Linked DNA regions of Aquitalea magnusonii. The protein of the gene in region 1 interacts with the protein of each later gene in a pairwise test. Links are inferred from orthologs where the notes say so. Each region holds a gene or a part of one and is shown on either strand. Other genes may lie near its edges. The genes, in order: mtgA and DLM_RS21050.

Region 1 (7,049 bases):
ACCGGATTCAGATCAAGGAAGCAGACAGCGGCAGCAGTACCCTTGTGGTACTGGACAAGCAAGGCAAACCCTTGTCTGACAGTTTTGCCAAGTCGGTTCTCTCCAAGCTGCAGACTGAACTACAGTAAGCCCGCCGCAGGAAAGCAAGAAGCCCGCGCAAGCGGGCTTTTTTCATGCCTGAATACCGGAGGAACCACAATCAGCAGGCCATGGACGTAAAAAAACCGGCCGAAGCCGGTTTTTGGTGCTTTCGCGCTGAATTACTGAGCAGCGGAAGCAGCCGGAGCGGAAGCAGCAGCAGCGGAAGCGTCAGCAGCCGGAGCGGAAGCGTCAGCAGCCGGAGCGGAAGCGTCAGCAGCCGGAGCGGAAGCTTCAACAGCAGGAGCGGAAGCTTCAGCCGGAGCATCAGCCTTCTTACCGCAAGCGGACAGAGCAACGGCCAGCAGGGCAGCAACGAGGAGCGACTGTTTCATTTTTTCTTGACCTTTAAAGATAAGTTAACAAGACGTCAATTTAATCGCCCAAGCTGTATTTGGAAATGACTGGGCGACTGAAAATCTTTCAGTGCGCAAATTGTATCACGAAAAAAATTGCTGTGTAGGGGGGCAGACCAGCAAAAACGCCACTAATCCCACTGCAACCTTCCGCAGCGCAGCATTCCCGGCAAAATGAGCGTTTGAACGCCGATGCTTGACCGGTAGATGCCTTGCCATGTGTACATTTGAACATCTGATGTGGTTATTTTGCTACAGACTGCGGCAAATGCCAATATCCAGATAGATATCCTTCGTACAGCGCATCCAATAACGACGGCCTGATGTCGGCTGGGGACAAATGCCGCTGATTGGCAAATTGTTGCCACAGTGCAACATCATTCGGTTCGATTTCGAGAACCTCACCATTGCAATAGAACATTTCATCATGGAACAGAATCAGGCTTTTGCGATCCAGTTCAATCCCGAGCAGCCCTACTTCTTGGGCAAACTCATCCTCATCCAGCTCTTCTGCTGGTGAATCGTAAAACACATGCGGCTTCGGTTCGGTCAGATAGTGTCCAAGGAAGTCGCTGATCGTCTGCTTGTCCCAAGTAATCTGACTTAGCATCTGGCTGACTTTATCTACCATTTCATCGCTGATGCGCGCCGGGTCTGGCTGACGTTGCAATTCAGGATCGGCATAACGGCCCTCCAGGCAGATGTGGTCCTGCATGTACACCAGAAACTGCGTTGCCAGCTCCTGCGTCGGTGCCGCGCGAAAACCGATGGAGTAAGTCATGCCCGGCTCAAGCGCCACCCCATAATGCGCACATTTGGGTGGCAGATAGAGCATGTCGCCATGTTCCAGCACAAACTCCTCTTCCACACGGAAGTCCTGCAAAACCCTGATGGGGGCATCCGGAATGAAATCGTCATCCGCTTGCGAGGAAATCTGCCAGCGCTTGCGCCCCCCCACTTGCAACAGGAAAACATCGTAGGAATCAAAATGCGGACCAACCGTGCCACCAGGTGGCGCATAGCTAATCATCAGATCATCCAGCCTGGCAAAAGGGATGAAATCGAATTGCCACAGAATCTTGTCGATATGCGGCAAGTGGTGGTTCACATTCTGCACCAGGATGGTCCAGTCGGTTTCACCCAGCTTACGGAATCGAGCGGGACGGAAGGGGCCACGCTCCAGGTGCCATTTTCCGTTGCGGTTTTCGATCAGGCGTGACTCCACATCTTCCTGCATCGCCAGTTCGGACAGGCATTTGAAATCAACATGCGGCCCAACCTCAGTCAGCGCACCACGAATCAGCAAAGGCTTTTTTTGCCAGTATTCGCTCAGAAACTCTTCAGGGGTCAGCCCCCCCAGCAATGTCATCGTTTTCATGGCAGTTTCACGGGCTTACGAGCCCATCTATGGTTTACAATACGTTCAAGCGGCTTTCCCGCACGATTACTTGCAGGCCAAGAGGCGTATCCCGCCTTGCCCTGACAAGGTTTTTCATTTCATTCCGGACAATTTCTGATGCAAATCGCCAAAGACACCGTCGTTACCCTCCACTACGAGATGTTCGACGCGGAGAACACCCTCCTCGACAAAACCGAAGAGCCCATTGCCTACCTGCACGGTGGCTATGATGGCATCTTCCCGCTGGTTGAAGAGGCCCTGCACGGCAAGAGCGTTGGCGACTCCGTCGACGTCAAGCTGACCCCGGATGATGCCTTCGGCGATCCGGAAGAAGAGCTGGTTCGTGTCGAAGACTTGGACGTCTTCCCGGCTGATGTTGAAGTCGGCATGATGTTTGAAGCCGACGATCCGGAAACCGGCGATGTTCTGCTGTTCCGCGTCACCGACATCGCCGACGGCAAAGCCATCGTGGATGCCAACCATCCGCTGGCAGGTCAGACTATCCGCTTTGTTGCCAAGGTTACCGAAGTGCGTGCCGCTACTGCCGAAGAACTGAGCCACGGCCACGTTCACGGCGCACATGGCCACCACCATTAAGCATTAAGCCTGGCACTACACCGTAGTGCCGGTTCAAGACTGGCGCAGTCCTGACCGCAATCCGGTTCACAGGCTGCGCCAGTTTTCAATTGGCCTCCGCCATCCCCGGCTTCAGCCATGGAGCTTGCCGTGATGACGGCTTTCAGGCTGGCGCCAGCATGCCTTCAGAATCGGCCTTTCCCCTTGATGCAAGGCAAAAGACTGCCAATGGCAGTAGCGAAACGCCTGGCAGCTTGCTGGCCCGCGGAGCAAGGCAGGCCACAGATGGCGCACCAGCCTGTCGGCTCAGGCGACCGCTTTCCGGCCCAGCGACACCCGATCCAGCCCGGCCAGATCAAGCAGGGTTTCCACCGCCTGCAAGCCTGCTTGCCGCAAGAGCTGCCGCACCGCCTCACCTTGATCATAGCCATGCTCCAGCATGACCCAACCACCCGGCTTCAATCGCAGGGGGGCGCCGGCAATGATTTCGCGCAGGCAGGCCAGACCGTCACTTTCATCCGTGAGGGCCATGCGTGGTTCAAAACGGACATCACCCTCGTCCAGATGATGATCGTGCTGTTCGATATACGGCGGATTGGAAACAATCAGGTCGAAATCGCCCTGCCCGGCCAGTGGCTGATACCAGCTTCCCTGATGAAAGTGGACCACCGCGCCCAACTGTTCGGCATTGCCACGGGCAACTTCAAGTGCGGCCGCAGACAAATCAACCGCCTGCACCTGCCATACCGGGGCTTCCAGTGCCAAGGTAACGGCAATGGCACCACTGCCACAGCCCAGGTCCAGCACGCGCATTGGTGCGACAGCGGCCACGCGCTGCAAGGCGGCTTCTACCAGATGCTCGGTCTCGGGGCGGGGGATCAACACCGCAGGTGTAACCCGGAAGTTGCGACCATAGAATTCGCGTTCGCCCAGCAAGTAGGCCATCGGCTCGCCTTGCAGGCGGCGCTGTGCCAGCTGCGTAAACTGGGCAGCTTCACTTTCAGTGAGCTGCAGATCAGGATCGGCAATCATGCGGGCATGGGTCAGGCCCGGACGGACATGCTGCAACAGCATGCGTGCCTCCAGACGGGGCAGTGGATGGCAGCGCAGTGCCTGTGCAAGGGTCAGCATCATTCAAAGCAGGAAAATGGTGGCCAGGCCAAGGAAAATGAAAAAACCACCGGAATCGGTGCAGGCGGTGATCAACACGCTGGAGCCCAGTGCGGGATCCCGCCCCAGTTTTTGCATCAGGGAAGGAATCAGCACCCCCATGGTGGCGGCCAGCATCAGGTTGAGCGTCATGGCAGCCAGCATCACCAGCCCCAATGACAGGCGTCCATACAATAGCCAGGCAATCAGGCCGATGGCCCCGCCCCATATCAGTCCATTGATGATGCTGACCCCCAATTCCTTGCGCCACAAGCGCCAAGCCTGGCTTACCTGCATCTGGCCCATGGCCAGCGCGCGCACAATCATGGTGATGGTCTGATTGCCAGAGTTACCGCCAATGCCGGCCACGATAGGCATCAGCGCAGCCAATGCCACCAGTTGGTTGATGGATTGTTCAAACACACCAATCACGCGGGAAGCAACAAAGGCGGTACACAGATTGATGGCCAGCCAGGACCAGCGGTTCTTCACAGAGTCGATCACCGGTGCAAACAGGTCTTCTTCTTCTTTCAAACCGGCCAGATTCAGCACTTCGCTGTCCGACTCCTCGCGCATCACATCGACCATTTCGTCCACGGTCAGGCGGCCAATCAGCGCACCGCGCTCATCGACAACAGGTGCGGATACCAGATCGTAACGCTCGAATGCCAGGGCCGCGTCTCGCGCTTCATCTTCTGGCTGGAAGGATACGACCTCGGTCGCCATTACGTCGGCCACCATGGCTTCCGGATCGGCCACCAACAGGCTGCGCAAGGGCAGTACCCCGCAGAGCACTTCATTGGCGTCCAGCACAAAAATCTTGTCGGTCTGGTGCGGCAGCTCGTCAAAACGGCGCAGATAGCGCAATACGACTTCACAACTGACATCGGCACGGATTTTCACCAGCTCAAAATCCATCAGGGCACCGATGCTGCCCTCCGGGTAGGACAGTGCCGATTGCAGTTGCTCACGCTCGGCTTCATCCAGCTCCCCCATGACTTCGTAAACCACCTGCCGCGGCAGATCGCCGGCGAGGTCTGCCAACTCATCGGTATCCAACTGACGCACAGCGGCAACCAGTTCGTCCGGGGCCATGGACTCGATCAGGGTTTCCCGGACGGCATCGGAAACTTCCAGCAGGATGTCACCATCCTGCTGTGCCTTGACGCGATTCCAGACCAGCAGCCGCTCTTCCAGCGGCAGGGCTTCGAGAATGTAGGCGATATCTGCCGGATGCAGGTTTTGCAGCCTTTGCTGCAGATCATCGAGTGCCGGTGAAGTGGCAGGGGCGACAGCATCATTTTCCTGATGCAGCGCAATCAGCCTTTGCACCTCAGCCAGGCTTTCGCTCAATCGTTCAGCAGTTTGTTTTTTTTCGATAACCGACAAGCACAACTCCTTCCGCCATGGCGACGGAGACTGGGCTACACGGTCGTAACGGCGGGAATCAACAAGGAAAAACGGGGGAGCCAGAGGCTATGGGGTAACTGGGTAAGTCCATGTGCAATACCACGCCTTTTCGGCGCGGCAGAACGTATAAACAGGAGCGGGATTGTAACATGAAGCCCCCTTGCCTTCCAGCAAGGGGTATCTCAGGGAAGGTCGGCAAACGCCATGCGACGCTGGATGATGCGGGTTTTCTTCATCAAGCCCGGCGCATTGCGATGCTCATCGTAGTAACGCGGATTAGGCACCATGGCAGCCAGTTTGGCCGCCTGCCCCGCGGAGAGCCGGGCAGCGCTGGTATGGAAGTAATAGCGGGCAGCGGCTTCGGCCCCAAATACACCGTTACCCCACTCGATGACATTGAGGTAAATCTCGAAAATGCGGCGTTTATCCAGCACCTTCTCCAGCATCACGGTAATGGCGGCCTCTTCCAGCTTGCGCCATGGTGTTTTCTTGCTGGACAGAAACAGGTTTTTTGCCAATTGCTGGCTGATGGTGGAACCACCCGCCACGATGCGCCCCTGCTTCAGGTTCTTTTCGAAAGCCGCCTCGATGCCATCCCAGTCAAAGCCTTCGTGATCGGCAAACTTGGCATCTTCCGCCGCAATCAGCGCGCGTTTGAGATTGGGGGAAATCTGGGCGTACGGCACCCATTTCTGCCGCAAGGCAGCCTCGGGGTCGTCTTCCTGCAGTTTGGCCAACTGCTCGTTCATGAAGGCACTGGCGGAAGGATTATGACTGCGCCAGTAAACGATGTGACCGAAGATCCACAGGTTGTACAACACAATGGCGGCCACCAGGACCGCCATGATCTTGAAAATGAGCCGCATCAAATCAAGCCAGCACTTCTCGCAGCATATTGGTGACCTTGCGTGTATCCGGCTTGACCCCACGCCAGATATGGAAGGACTCGGCAGCCTGCTCCACCAGCATGCCCAGGCCATCGGCCAGCATGCCGGCGTTTTCGCTTTGCGCACGTTTCAGGAAAGGCGTCAGACCCTTGCTGTACACCATGTCGTAAGCCAGAGTGCGCGCCGTAAAGATGTTGGCCGGCAGCGGCGGGATTTCATTATGCAGGCTGGTGGAAGTCCCGTTGATGATGATGTCGAAGGTTTTGCCTTCCAGCGCCTCGTAACCACTGGCCTGAACCTCACCCCAGGGGGCGAAATGATGGGCAATGGATTCCGCCTTGATCAAGGTACGGTTGGCAATGGTCACCTTGGCTGGCTTTTGCTCCAGAATCGGTTCCAGCACGCCGCGAACAGCACCACCGGCACCCAGGATGAGGATGCTTTTGCCTTCCATCGGGAAATCAAGGTTTTCCACGATATCGCGCACCAGGCCGACACCGTCAGTATTGTCGCCATAGACTTTGCCATCACGGAAAGTCAGGGTATTGACGGCTTCGGCGGCACGGGCGCGCTCGGTCACTTCCTGCGCCATGCGGAAGGCATCGCCCTTGAACGGCAGGGTGACATTCAGGCCCAGGCCACCGTTTTGCACAAACTGGCCAACCACTTCGTTGAACTTGTCCAGCTCGGCAAACAGCTTTTCATATTGCACGGCTTCGCCGGTGGCGCGGGCAAACTCGCTATGAATGAACGGAGACTGGCTATGGGAAACGGGGTTACCGATGACGGCGTAACGGTTGGTCATGATCAGCTTTCTTGGATTCCTGTGGTGCTACCGCATTGTGCGGTTCATCTGCTGAGGTAGCACTTTGCCGTGTAACGTCATAAACATCAACCGGTCAATACCCCTGTCCCAACAATCCAGCGCAGCTCAGCCCTGCACCCAGGGCAGGCCATGAGCCTTCCAGCCGGTCAGATTGCCGCGGTGTTCCTGCCCATCCTTGTCCCCTTCAAAGCCTTCCAGCACGTTGTAAACCCGAGTGTAACCGGCGGCGGCGGCCAATACCGCAGCCTCATGCGAACGCACGCCACTGCGGCACATCAGCAGCAGCACCGCATCCTTGCCAACTGCGC
Region 2 (4,752 bases), 1.2 Mb from region 1 along the record:
AGCGCCATGGCCGCAGCGGCCAGCGCATTGCGCACATTGTGTTCGCCCGGTGCCGGCAGGCTGATGGCCTGCTCGCCTTGCGGGCTGCACAGGATGAACTGGCTATCGAGCGCCTGCAGGCTGATGTCACGCGCGCGGATGTCTGCTATCTGCTGCAGGCCGAAACTGCAGATGCGATGCGCACCGGCGGCGGCACGGAACAGCGCGATATTGGCGTCATCGGCATTGACGATGGCCACACCATCCGCCTGCAGGCCGCAGAAGATTTCCGCCTTGGCACGGGCGATGTCGGCGGTATCGGCAAAATGGCCCAGGTGGGCACGCATGGCATTGTTGACCAGTGCCACTTGCGGCCGGGCCATCTTGCTCAGATAAGTCAGCTCGCCGTGGTGGTTCATGCCCATTTCCAGCACCGCATAGCGATGGGCGGCAGTCAGCCCCAGCAAGGTCAGCGGCAGGCCGATGTCGTTGTTGAAGTTACCGGCGGTGGCATGCACCGCCTGCTCTCCGGCATGGGCCTTGAGAATGGCGCTGAGCATTTCCTTGACCGTGGTCTTGCCGTTGGAACCGGTAATGCCCACGCGCAGCGCAGGCAGTGCGCCAGCCCAGCCAGCAGCCAGACGGCCCAGCGCCAGCCGGGTGTCGTCCACCTTGATCAGACTGGCGTTGTCCAGCGCAAAATCCTCGGCCACCAGCGCAGCGGCGGCACCGCGCGCCAGCACGTCGGCTACAAAGTCGTGCGCATCAAAGCGTTCGCCCTTGAGCGCGACAAACAAATCGCCCGGCTGCACCGCACGGCTGTCAGTCACCACGCGGGTAAGACGGACTTGCCTGCCTGCGCCCGATAGGGTGCCAACTGCCCATTGCGCGGCCTGCTGCAAGGTCATCATGCCTTGTCTCCCCAGGCCGTCAGCGCTTCTTCGGCAATGCGGAAATCGGAGAACGGGTGCTTGACCCCGCCGATGTCCTGGTATTCCTCGTGACCCTTGCCGGCGATCAGCACGATGTCGCCCGCCTGCGCCTGGCTCACCGCCCAGTGAATGGCGGCGGCACGGTCGGCATCCACATGGCCGGGCTGGCTCATGCCGGCCAGAATGTGCTCGATGATGGTTTGCGGGTTTTCGGTGCGCGGATTGTCGCTGGTCACCACTGCCACATCGGCAATGCGCTGGGCGATTTCGCCCATCATCGGGCGCTTGCCCGGATCGCGGTCGCCGCCGCAGCCGAACACGCAATACAGCTTGCTGCCTGCCGGACGGATGTCGGCCAGCGTGGCCAGTGCCTTTTCCAGCGCATCCGGGGTATGGGCGTAGTCAATCACCACCAGCGGTTCGTGGCTGCCGCCAATGCTTTGCATACGGCCACGCGCCGGCTGGATGCGCGCCATCACGGCGGCGGCATCAGTCAGGCTGATGCCGTTGACGCACAAGGTGGCCAGACAGGCCAAAAGATTGCTGGCATTGAAACGGCCCACCAGACCGGTACGCACCTCCACCTCGCCCCACGGCGTGGCAACCCGCAATTGCAGGCCATCCAGATTGGCCGTCAGGCTGAGCGGGCGCACATCGCCCTGGGTCAGGCCATAGCTCACCACCTGGGTCTGGCTGGCATCGATGTCCTGCACCAGTTGGCGGCCAAACGGGTCATCCACATTGATGACCGCATGCTTGAGGCCTTCCCAGTGAAACAGCTTGGCCTTGGCCCCACCATAGGCTTCCATGCTGCCGTGGTAATCCAGATGATCGCGGGTCAGGTTGGTGAATACCGCGGTGGCAAAACTCACGCCGTTCACCCGCGCCTGGTCCAGACCGTGGCTGGATACTTCCATGGTCACCACATGCGCACCCTGACGACGGTATTCGGCCAGCTTTTGCTGTACGGTAACCGGGTCTGGCGTGGTGTGCGTGGTTTGGGTCAGTTCGCCATAAAAACCATTGCCCACGGTGCCGATCAAGGCGGCTTTCTGCCCCAGCAACGAAAACGCCTGCGCCAGCCAGTGCGAGATGGAAGTCTTGCCATTGGTGCCGGTAATGCCGATTACGGTCATCGCCTGGCTGGGCTGGCCATAGACGTGTGCCGCCACCATGCCGGCACGCTCGCGCAGCGCCGGGACAGGCAGGTTGGGCAGTTGCCAGTCGGGGTTCCAGCAAAAACCGTCGGCAGCATCCCACAGCACCGCCGCCGCACCTTTTTCCAGCGCGGCAGGGATGAAGTCGCGGCCATCGGCATATTCGCCATGGCAGGCCAGGAAGACATCGCCGGGCAGTACGCGGCGGCTGTCAGCTTCTACCCGTTTGATGGGGAAGCCCAGCAGGTTCAGTTGTGCCGGATCCCAGTCCGGCAAGCTTGTCAGGCGACTTTTCATGTTCTGTTTCTTCAAAAATCCGCAGGGACCGGGGTGGAATCCGGCAGCAAGCTGTTGTTGGACGGCTCGTCCGGCTGCACATTCAGCACGCGCAGCGCGCCGCCAGCCACCTGGGAAAACACCGGTGCGGAAATGGCACCGCCGTAGTATTTGCCAGCCGTGGGTTCGTCAATCATCACGGCCACAATCAGTTTGGGGTTCTTGCCCGGGGCAAAGCCGATGAACAGCGCGCGGTGCTTGTTGGCCACATAGGTGCGGCCTTCCAGCTTGCGCGCGGTACCGCTCTTGCCACCGATGCTGTAACCGATGATGCGGCCACCGACGGCACCGCCGCCCGGTTCGCTGTTGGCCACCAGCAGGTCGTGCATTTCGTGGGCGGTTTTCTCGCTCAGCACCCGCTTGCCCGGCATCGGGTTATTGGTCTTGTACAGCGAGATGGGCAGCATCACGCCGTCATTGGTAAAAATGGTGTAAGCCCGCGCCATCTGGAGCAGGCTTACCGACACGCCATAGCCGAAAGACATGGTGGCCTGTTCGATGGGCCGCCAGTTTTTCCAGTCGCGCAGGCGGCCTGCCGCCTCGCCGGGGAAGCCGGTATTAGGCGGACGGCCAAAGCCCAGCGCATCGTAGTAAGTCCAGAAATCCTGCGGGCTGCTCAACAGCGCCAGCTTGCTGGTGCCGACGTTGGACGACTTCTGGATGATGCCCAGGATGTTGAGGCTGGGCTGGGCCGATACATCGCGGATGGTGGCCGGGCCAATCATGTAGCTATGGGTATCCAGTACGGTATTGACCGTGGCCTTGCCATGTTCCAGCGCCAGCGAGATGGACAGCGGCTTCATGGTGGAACCGGGCTCGAACAGGTCGATCACCGCACGGTTGCGCAGCATTTCCGGTGTGGTGCCCACCCGGTTGTTGGGATTGAACGAGGGATAGTTGGCCAATGCCAGCAACTCGCCGGACTTGGCATCCAGCACCACCACGCTGCCGGCCTTGGCCTTGTTCTCTTCCACCGCCGCCTTGATTTCGCGATACGCCAGATACTGGATGCGATGATCCACCGCCAGGGCCAGGGTCTGGCCATCCTTGGGCGGTTCAATGGCGGCGACATCCTCGATGATGTGGCCACGGCGATCCTTGATCACCACGCGGCGACCATCCTTGCCAGCCAGCATTTTTTCGCGCGCCAGCTCCACCCCTTCCTGGCCTTTGCCATCCACCCCGGTAAAACCGATGATGTGGGAGATGATTTCGCCAGCCGGGTAGAAACGGCGGTATTCCTGCTGCTTGGCAATGCCGGGAATGCCCAGCGCCATCACCTTGTCCGCCAGCTCCGGGCTGATCTGGCGCTTGATGTAGACAAATTCCTTCTTGTGATCGGACAGCTTGGTGGCCAGTTCTTCCGGGCTGATGTCCAGCAGCTTGCCCAGATCACGCAGCTTGGCCGGTGGCACCGGCTCCATGTCGGCCGGGCTGGCCCAGATGGTTTGTACCGGCGAGCTGATGGCCAGCGGTTCGCCGTTACGATCGGTAATCACCCCGCGATTGGCTTCCAGCGTCATCGCGCGGCGGAAACGTGCCTCGCCCTGGCCTTGCAGGAAGTCCTGCTGCACCACTTGCAGATAAATGGCCCGGCCAATCAGCGCCAGAAACAGCATGCCCAGCATCAGCAATACAAAACGCACACGCCCTGCCGTCATTTTCAGGGCAGGGCTGGCATCGGCGATGCGTTCACGCTGGTGGGCGGAGTAGCTGGTGCGCATCAGGCACCTCCCCGCGGTGAAATCACCTGAATCTGACGCGGGTCTGGCGTGTGCATGCCCAGGCGGGTGCCGGCGGCCTTTTCAATCACCGCATGCGCTCCCCAGGTGCTTTGCTCCAGCTGTAATTGACCGTATTCCACTTCCAGCTGCTGAGCGGACTTCTGCTCTTTCTGCAGGTCGCTGTACAGCCTGCGCGATACGTGCTGCGAGGTGACCACCGACCAGGCGGACACCACCACAAGCACCAGAAGAATCGCGCACAGACGGTTCATGCATCCCCCTCACGCCACGGTGCGGCGGTACGCTGGGCAATACGCATGATGGCGCTGCGCGAACGGGCGTTGTCACGCACTTCCTCTTCCGAGGCACGCACCGGTTTGCCAACGGTTTCCAGCGGCGGGCGGGCCATGTCTTCGGCACGCACCATCACCCAACTGGGCAGTTTTTCCACACTGCTGGCATCACGCAGGTATTGTTTGACGATACGGTCTTCCAGTGAATGAAAGCTGATGATGGCCAGACGGCCATCTTCCGCCAGATGACGCGCCGCCTGCGGCAGCACCGCTTTCAGCTCGTCCAGCTCGCGGTTCACAAAGATCCGGATCGCCTGGAAGGTACGCGTGG

Evidence for each region.
Region 2: the proteins of mtgA (region 1) and DLM_RS21050 interact in binary tests that used the Escherichia coli proteins (3 or more experiments, as listed by UniProt). The link is inferred for Aquitalea magnusonii from one-to-one orthologs.

Annotation. Positions count from the first base shown.
Region 1 is NZ_AP018823.1:3,243,819-3,250,867, forward strand. What follows is about bases 4,055-7,049. They hold mtgA (monofunctional biosynthetic peptidoglycan transglycosylase), read right to left. Parts: upstream 5,898-7,049; coding sequence 5,211-5,897; downstream 4,055-5,210. Other genes in these bases: mgtE (magnesium transporter), read right to left, coding at 4,055-5,007; aroE (shikimate dehydrogenase), read right to left, coding at 5,899-6,720; DLM_RS15480 (rhodanese-like domain-containing protein), read right to left, coding at 6,847-7,049. In the rest of the region: outer membrane protein assembly factor BamC, read left to right, coding at 1-128; DLM_RS15445 (hypothetical protein), read right to left, coding at 200-406; DLM_RS15450 (cupin domain-containing protein), read right to left, coding at 739-1,731; DLM_RS15455 (FKBP-type peptidyl-prolyl cis-trans isomerase), read left to right, coding at 2,011-2,490; prmC (peptide chain release factor N(5)-glutamine methyltransferase), read right to left, coding at 2,776-3,600; more of mgtE, read right to left, coding at 3,604-4,054. UniProt on the Escherichia coli protein: Peptidoglycan polymerase that catalyzes glycan chain elongation from lipid-linked precursors. May play a role in peptidoglycan assembly during cell division in collaboration with other cell division proteins.
Region 2 is NZ_AP018823.1:4,485,493-4,490,244, reverse strand. Bases 1,753-4,752 are described here. They hold DLM_RS21050 (peptidoglycan D,D-transpeptidase FtsI family protein), read right to left. Parts: upstream 4,129-4,752; coding sequence 2,377-4,128; downstream 1,753-2,376. Other genes in these bases: rsmH (16S rRNA (cytosine(1402)-N(4))-methyltransferase RsmH), read right to left, coding at 4,397-4,752; ftsL (cell division protein FtsL), read right to left, coding at 4,128-4,400; DLM_RS21055 (UDP-N-acetylmuramoyl-L-alanyl-D-glutamate--2,6-diaminopimelate ligase), read right to left, coding at 1,753-2,365. Also shown: DLM_RS21060 (UDP-N-acetylmuramoyl-tripeptide--D-alanyl-D-alanine ligase), read right to left, coding at 1-890; more of DLM_RS21055, read right to left, coding at 887-1,752. UniProt on the Escherichia coli protein: Essential cell division protein that catalyzes cross-linking of the peptidoglycan cell wall at the division septum. Required for localization of FtsN.